Regions from separate parts of the Nocardiopsis oceani genome, predicted to be linked through region 2. Evidence: riboswitches for the same ligand, from Rfam matches in the RefSeq annotation. Region 2 holds a riboswitch; the other holds the start of a gene.
The links. Region 2 has a riboswitch for cobalamin ahead of ACYVDG_RS27085 (ABC transporter substrate-binding protein). Riboswitches for the same ligand answer to the same signal wherever they lie in the genome.
Positions count from the first base shown of each region.

Region 1: linked by a shared signal. The riboswitch ahead of ACYVDG_RS16935 (ribonucleoside-diphosphate reductase subunit alpha) and the one ahead of ACYVDG_RS27085 (ABC transporter substrate-binding protein) in region 2 are both predicted to bind cobalamin.

Region 1 is NZ_BAAHAR010000026.1:70,885-75,054, forward strand. Features, by position in the region: gene ACYVDG_RS16925 (NYN domain-containing protein) at 1-622, shown strand, start outside; gene ACYVDG_RS16930 (hypothetical protein) at 649-1,221, shown strand; cobalamin riboswitch at 1,619-1,821, shown strand; gene ACYVDG_RS16935 (ribonucleoside-diphosphate reductase subunit alpha) at 1,976-4,170, shown strand, end outside.
Region 2 is NZ_BAAHAR010000052.1:44-4,213, forward strand. Features, by position in the region: gene ACYVDG_RS27080 (transketolase) at 93-1,979, shown strand; cobalamin riboswitch at 2,286-2,497, shown strand; gene ACYVDG_RS27085 (ABC transporter substrate-binding protein) at 2,621-3,637, shown strand; gene ACYVDG_RS27090 (FecCD family ABC transporter permease) at 3,634-4,170, shown strand, end outside.

The DNA of each region.
Region 1 (4,170 bases), on a different contig from region 2:
GTCCTTCAACGGAACCGGGCCCCAGCAGTCCTTCACTGGAACGGGGCCGCAGGCGGCGTTCGGCAGCGGGACCGGGCCGCAGAACTCCTTCGCCGACCACCAGCAGGTGCCGCCGAGGAGGGATGCTCCGCCTCCCCAGCAGGACCCGAGGTTCGGGCCCGGACCAGGCGAGGAACCCGGTTTCGGAGGTGGGGCAGACGCAAACCCTACCTATGGGACCAGTACGGAAACTGACACCGCGTACAGCGGTGCCGCCTCGCCCCCGCACGGGGGAGGGCGACCTACTGGTCCCGAGTACCACCGCCGGTTCGGTGCCGGTACCTACCAGGAATCCAGCCCTAGTCCTGGATATGCCCAGCAGACCGGCCCCGCCGCGCATACCGTTGATGATGCGGTGCACGTCGCGCGCAAGGAAGGGAACGACTTCGCGGAATCGATCGCACGTGAGGCGCCCGTCCTGTGGGTGGAGGCGGTCCTCGCCCGCAGGCCGCGGATGCCTTCGGATCTGGAGGCACGCCTGCTCCAGGGGTCCTCACTCCCGATCGACCACCTGTTGCGCGACGAGGTCCGTGACGGGTTGCGCCAGGGGTTCTGGCAGGCGTTGGAGCGTGCCAGGCCCTGATCGGTGCGTGGGATTGCGAATAGGGGATGGGGGCGATGCGGTTGACCCGCGTGACGACGGCGGAACTCGACCGACTGGAGTTCCACGCTGTCCGATCCGGTGAACACGGTCGGATCGCCGCCCAGCTACTGGATCTGGCGAACCGGGTGGACGCCGGCAGCGAGGTCACCCGTGCGGAGCTGTTCGTGCGTTCGGGCGAACAGTGGGAGATCGCACAGGAGTTCGAGCGAGCCTGTGCCGCCTACCAGCGGGCCATCGACGACGGCGGCCCCACAGTGGTCGACGCGCACGCCCTGAGCGCGGGAGCCCTGCTCCAGCTGGACGAGCGCGAACAGGCCCACGAGCACCTCAAGCGGTTGGAGGCCGGGGAGCACGTCGAGCTCCCCACCCACATCCACGTCGCGGAGGTGCTCTACGCACACGACGACCTCGAGGGTGCCGAACGCTGGGCGACCGCCGGTGCCCGCCGTTTCACGGGCGGGTCCCAGCCCGCCTACGCGCGCGATCTCTTCGTGGAGCTCCTGAGGATCCGGTTCCGGATCAGGACCGACATGGGACTGGTCGAGGACGACCTGGACCTCCTGCTCGACGAGGAGTGAGCTTTCCGACGCGTTCGCGGAGATTCGGATCCCGGGGGCGCGACGGAACCTTCCGCGCTCGGCCGCGTGGTGTGTGTCTCGGTCCCTCTCAGGCGGCCGCGTGCGCCGGGTCCCAGGCGTGCTGTGCCCGTCCCGCTCGGGCCCCCTCCGAACGGTTCCAGGCCTTCTTGTGGTGCCTCTCTCGGGTCACCACGGACGTGTCCGCCCCGCCGACGTTCTAGGCTGTGTCCGACCCCCTCCGGAAGCGTTTGAACGCGGCCCATCGTGCACCGGATTCGGGTGCCTGCGCGGTGCCCATACCACGCTCCGCGCGTATGTTCGGCACTCATCGAAGAATCCGAGAAATCTACGACACGCCATCATCTTGCGGTGTTCCAAGGTGACAGACCCTAGATGTAGTATCTGTCCCGCTGGTGGTTCACCGGGGTTCCTGACCCTGGTGAGGCAAGAGGGAACCCGGTGGGAATCCGGGGCTGCCCCGCAGCGGTAAGCGGGAACGAAGGCCGTCACACGCACTGGGAACCCCCTACGAGGTCCTGGGAAGCGACGGCGAGTAGGTCGCCCGCGAGTCCGAAGACCTGCCACCGGCGCGCACCCCCACGTGCGTGACGACGGAGCTTCGAGGGCGAGCTGCCGCGACCCGCCTGCGGACCGCGCGTATCCAGTACGCCGGTTCTCCGGTGAGCCCGCACGCTTGTCACTCGTGACCCCGTTCCCCGCCGGGACTCTTCTTTACTGAGGTTGGAGCCGCTGTATGACCCTTGACGTCGAGGCCGTGCCCGCATCCGATCGGCGCGAGCCGAACAACGGCGGTGGCGCCCGCGCCGCCATCGACCGGATCGAGCACGTCGTTACCGAGGCCTGTGCGCGGCTCACCGGTGTTTCGGCGAACAAGGTCCTCACCGAGGCGCGCCGCGGCTTCTACCCCGGGATCCCCGACCACGAGGTCGAGCTGGCCCTGGTCATGGCCGCCCGGAGCTTCGTGGAGGTCGACCCGAACTACTCCTACGTGGCCGCCCGCCTGCTGCTGGACAAGCTCCGCACCGAGGCCCTGACCTTCGTCAGCGGCGCCCCCGAGAACGCCGGCCAGACCGAGATGTCCGACCGCTACGCGACCTACCTGGCCGCCTACGTGGGCCGCGGTATCGACCTCGGGCAGCTGGACCCGGCGCTGGCCAAGTTCGACCTGGAGCGCCTGGGCAAGGCCCTGCACGCCGAGCGCGACGAGCAGTTCACCTTCCTCGGCATCCAGACCTTGTACGACCGCTACTTCCTGCACAGCGACGAGGTCCGCTACGAGCTGCCGCAGGCGTTCTTCATGCGCGTCGCGATGGGCCTGGCGCTCAACGAGGACGACCGCGAGGCCCGCGCGATCGAGTTCTACGAGCTGCTGAGCTCGTTCGACTTCATGGCCTCCACACCCACCCTGTTCAACTCGGGAACGGTGCGCGCGCAGCTGTCGTCCTGCTTCCTCACGACGGTCGGCGACGACCTCCAGGACATCTTCCACGGCATCAGCAACAACGCGATGCTCTCCAAGTACTCGGGCGGCCTCGGCAACGACTGGACCCCGGTCCGCGGCCTGGGCTCGCACATCAAGGGCACCAACGGCAAGAGCCAGGGGGTCGTCCCGTTCCTGAAGATCGCCAACGACACCGCCGTGGCGGTCAACCAGTGCTTCGCACCCGACACCCCCGTTTACACGGCTGACGGCTGCAAGTCCATCTCAGACATCCGAGTCGGCGACCTGGTCCTTGGACACAGCGGAAACTACCGCGAGGTCACCGACGTCATGATGTACGACCAGGTGGACCCGATGGTTCAACTGACCATCAAGCACTCGGTTGAGGACATCAAGGTCACTTCAGGCCACCCCTTCTACGCGATCCAGGGTGTGCCTCTGGGGCAGTCGAACAGCAGGACCCTGAAGTGGCTTGCCGACGACAAGGTGCGGGCCGAGTGGGTTGACGCGGGGCAGTTGTCCGCTGGCGACTACGTCGGTCAGGTCGTCCCCAAGGAAGTCGTTCCCGTAGAAGGCTTCGGTGAGGACGATGCCCGGCTCTACGGGATCCTGCTGGGTGATGGCCACCTGTCCAAGAACGGTTCGCAGTGGGGGGTCTCCGGCAACCCGGAGCTCGACAATCACCTCGACTTCGTGCGTTCCTATCTGGAAGAGCGGGGGATCCACTACTGGGAGAGCGGTCGGGACGAGACCTACCTCCAGATCCACTGGGCCTTCGGCAGGGGGGGCGTTCGCGATTCCGAGTCGGGGCGAATCACCGGTGCGGGAGAAGCGACCCTCCCCTTCACCGCGGAGGACATCTACGACGCAGACCACGCCAAGCGCATCTCCCGCAGGTTCAGCCATCTCCCGCACGCGCAGAGCCGCGCGTTGCTGCGGGGCCTGCTGGAGACTGACGGAGGCGTCTCCCGCGGAGTGGAGATCTACTTCACTTCCACGTCTCGCCCGCTGGCAATGGGTGTTCGCTACCAGTTGCTGCGCCTTGGAGTTCCGGCTGCCGGACAGTACCGGGAGCGCGAGCAGTCGCATACTGGTCGGCGTTCGGACGGCACGGAGATCGCCTTCTCCGGCGTGGTGAAGTCGTTCGACATCCGGGTCCCGGCGGTGGAGGGCATCGCGGAGCTCGTCGGCTGCCGCCCGCTGACCAAGCGCAACTGGATCGAACACCAGGGGATGCTCTTCACCCGGGTCCGGGACGTTGCCGAGATCGATGTCGAGCCCACGGTGTTCGACCTCAAGGTCGAGACCGACGAGACGTACATGACCGCCGCTGGTCTAGTGCACAACGGGGGCAAGCGCAAGGGCGCGGTCTGCGCCTACCTGGAGACCTGGCACATCGACATCGAGGAGTTCCTCGACCTCCGGAAGAACACGGGTGACGAGCGCCGCCGCACCCACGACATGAACACCGCGAACTGGGTTCCGGA
Region 2 (4,170 bases):
CGACGCCCTGGTCCACCTGGCCGAGGGCCGGTGCTGGATGCCCGAAACCGTCTGATCCTTCTCCGGGACACCTGAACAGTCACGCTCTCGCAATGACGAAGGAACCCGCCCGAAGCACACACGCTGACTTTGCCGATACCCAAGCCCTGCGGGCCCTCGCCCGCCAGCTCCGGGCGGACAGTATCCGCTGCTCCACGAGCGCGGGGAGCGGTCACCCCTCATCGAGCATGTCGGCCGCCGACCTCCTTTCAGTCCTTGTAGCACGTCATCTGCGCTATGACTGGGACGCGCCCCGGTCTCCCGCCAATGACCACTTGATCTTCTCGAAGGGACACGCCTCACCTCTGCTGTACTCGGTGTACAAGGCGGTCGGTGTGATCGACGACGAAGAGTTGATGACCACCTACCGTCGGCACGGTCACCGGCTCCAGGGGCACCCGACCCCGGTCCTGCCGTGGGTCGACGTCGCCACCGGATCACTGGGCCAAGGACTTTCGTACGGCGTCGGCATTGCGTGGGCGGCGTCGAGGCTGGATGAGAGCCCTTCCCACATCTGGGTGCTCTGCGGTGACAGCGAAATGACCGAAGGCTCGGTATGGGAGGCGTTCGAACGCGCCTCCACGGCCGGGATCGGCAACGTCACGGCCATCGTCGACGTCAACCGGCTGGGCCAGCGCGGGCCGACGGCGCTGGGGTGGGATCTCGACACGTACCGGACGCGCGCGGAGGCTTTCGGGTGGCTCGCGCTCGTGGTGGACGGACACGACGTCGACGCGATCGACGCCGCGCTGACAACCGCTCACGAAAGCGACCGGCCCTGCGCGATTTTCGCTCGGACGGTCAAGGGCAAAGGGTTCTCCGAGATCGAGGACAGCCCGACATGGCACGGCAAACCGCTTCCCGAGGAGATGGCGGAACGGGCACTCGCCGAGATCGGCTCGGACGGAAACATCCGGGTCCGCGGCCCGTTGCCCGACGCCGGTCAGACACGCAGCGAGGAGGAGCTGAAGGACCACCCCCTGGAACTCCCGCGCTACGAGCTCGGCGAGCGAGTAGCGACCCGCCGCGCGTACGGTGAGGCCCTCACGGCCGCTGGCGCGCATCCACGCGTCATCGCCCTCGACGCCGAGGTGAGCAACTCCACGCACGCCGAGATCTTCGCCAAGGCGCATCCGGAACGCTTCTTCGAGGCCTTCATCGCGGAACAGCAATTGGTGGCCACGGCCGTCGGGGCGGCGGTTCGCGGATACGTCGCTTTCGCGTCGACGTTCGCGGCTTTCCTCACTCGGGCGTACGACTTCATCCGCATGGCTGGGATCAGCGGAGTGGACCTCCGCCTGATCGGCTCGCACGCGGGCGTTGAGATCGGCGCGGACGGGCCGTCTCAGATGGCGCTGGAAGACCTTGCGGCGTTCCGTGCCGTGTACGGGTCCACCGTGCTCTACCCTTCCGACGCGACTTCCACCGCCGCTTTGGTCGAGTCGATGCTGGCCCTCCCCGGGGTTGCGTACCTTCGCACCACCCGCGGCGCCTACCCCGTGCTCTACTCACATGACGAGGTCTTCGGAGTGGGCGGGTCCAAAACCCTCGTCTCCTCCCAGAGTGACGACGTGACGCTCGTCGGCGCTGGCGTCACCGTGCACCAGGCCTTGTCCGCAGCGCGCACACTCGCGGACGAAGGCATCGCGTGCCGCGTCATCGATCTCTACTCCGTCAAGCCGGTCGATACGGAGACGCTCAAGCGGGCCGCACAGGAGACCGGCCGGATCCTCGTGGTGGAGGACCACTACCCCCAGGGCGGTCTCGCCGCGGCAACGATGGAAGCGCTCTCCGCCAGCGGCACAGTGTGTGCCGTCAGGAGCCTTGCCGTCCGCACGCTGCCGGGATCGGGGGAAACGGCCGAGACGCTCGACGCAGCGGGAATCTCGACCCGGCACATCGTGGCGGCGGCGCGCGGCTTCGTGCAGCAGGAAGGCTGACCTTCTGACGAACACCACCCCCGCCGGCCAGTGCCGAGTACGGGGGGTGTGGTGCGCGGCGCCGGGGCGAGACCGCACTGGTGTCGGCCTTCGCGGGGCTGGTCGCCAACCGCCAGTGTGACGTCGGGTAGGTCGATGCCGCCTTCAACCGAGGGCTAGCCGAACGCGCCGAAAGGTCACGGCACGATGTTCGCAAGCGGTCGCAGGTGAGGTGAGCTCAAGCGATTTCAGTGTTGCCCGGATCCGTTTGTCGGCACGTCGCAGATGTGGCTGGTGAGGGGCGGGGCTCCCCGGGTTCCGGTGGCTTGGTACTCTTCCCCGGCCAGTCGATACCACAGATGTGGTCAGGGAATCCGGTGTGAGTCCGGAACTGACGCGCAGCGGTGTGGGGGACGGCCGGAGCACGAATGCCACTGGGAAGGGCCGCCTCGACCGCAGGGTCGGGGAGGCGCCGCCTGGGAAGGCGCTCCGTCCGGTTGAACCCGAGTCCGAAGACCTGCTGGCACCTGCGTTGCACGTGCACGAGGTATCAGAAACCAGGCTCCGCGCCCGAGCCCCGACCCCTCTGAGGCACACCCATGTCCCAGCTCGCGACCCGCTACGCGTTCTCCCACACGTCCCGTCGCACCCCGTTCCGGGTGATGGCACTCTTCCTCACCTCCTCCCTCCTGCTCGCCGCCTGCACGTCCCCCGACGGGACCGAGGCCGACCCCTCCGAAGCCGATGCGGCCGGCTACCCGCGGACTCTCGACAACTGCGGCCACGAGGTCACCGCCGAGGCGCCGCCGGAACGGGCCGTCTCCCTCAACCAGGGCAGCACCGAGATCCTCCTCTCCCTTGGCTTGGAGGACCGCATCGTCGGCAGCGCCACCTGGACCGACCCGGTCATGGACGGCCTGGAAGAGGCGGCCGATGCGGTCCCTCGCCTGGCCGAGGACCAGCCCTCCTTCGAACGGGTCCTGGACACCGAACCGGACTTCGTCAGCGCCTCGTTCGTCTCCACGGTCGGCCAGGGCGGTGTCGCCACCCGTGACCAGTTCGAGGACCTCGGCGTGCCCGCCTACGTCGCACCGTCCGACTGCGCCTGGGGCAAGGAGAACGAAAGCGGCGGCGACGGTTCCCGGTCCGAGGAACTCATCCTCGACGCCGTGTACGAGGAGATCGAAGACCTCGCCCACCTCTTCGACGCCGAGGATCGCGGTGACGAACTCGTCGGCGAACTCCAGAGCCGCGTGGACACCGCGACCGAGGGACTCGACGCCTCCGACGTCTCCCTCATGTACTGGTTCGCCAACTCCGAGTCCCCCTTCCTCGCCGGCTGCTGCGGTGCGCCCGGGGCCATCACGGCGGAGATCGGCGCGGAGAACGCCTTCGACGACACCGATGAGGAGTGGCCCCAGATCAACTGGGAGACCGTCGCCGACCGCGACCCCGACGTCATCGTGCTCGGCGACCTCACGCGCGACTCCCAAACCGCCGAGTCGGCCGAGGAGAAGATCGCTTTCCTGGAGGACCACCCCGCCACCAGCAACCTGACCGCCGTGCAGGAGGAGCGCTACGTCCTGCTCAGCGGCCAGGCCATGAACCCCTCGATCCGGACCGTCGAGGGCGTCGAGCAGGTGGCCGACGGACTTCGGGATCTCGGACTCGCCCAGTGAGAGGCGCCCGTCTGACCCTGCTCCTGGTGGGCGGGCTGGTCGCGCTGGCGGTGTCGGTCTCGGTGACTGTGACCATCGGCCCCGCGGCCATCACCCCCGGCGAGGTGTGGTCCTCGCTCGGTGCCCGCCTCGGGATCGGCGAGAGCCCTCTGACCCCCATCCAGGACGGCATCGTGTGGGACCTGCGCATGCCGCGCACCCTCATCGCCGCGGTGTGCGGGGCGGGACTGGCCCTGTGCGGTGCGGTCATGCAGTCCCTGCTGCGAAACCCGCTGGCCGACCCCTTCGTGCTCGGGGTCTCGTCCGGCGCCTCCACCGGTGCGGTCGCGGTGATCGTGCTCGGTTGGGGCGCCGGGGTGCTGTCCCTGTCGGCCGGGGCGTTCCTCGGTGCGCTGCTCTCCTTCGGGATGGTCATGCTGCTCAGCCACACCCTCGGCGGGACCATGGACCGGGTCGTGCTGTCCGGGGTCGCTGCCATGCAGCTCTTCTCGGCCCTGACCTCCTTCATCGTGCTCATGTCGGCCGACGCCGAG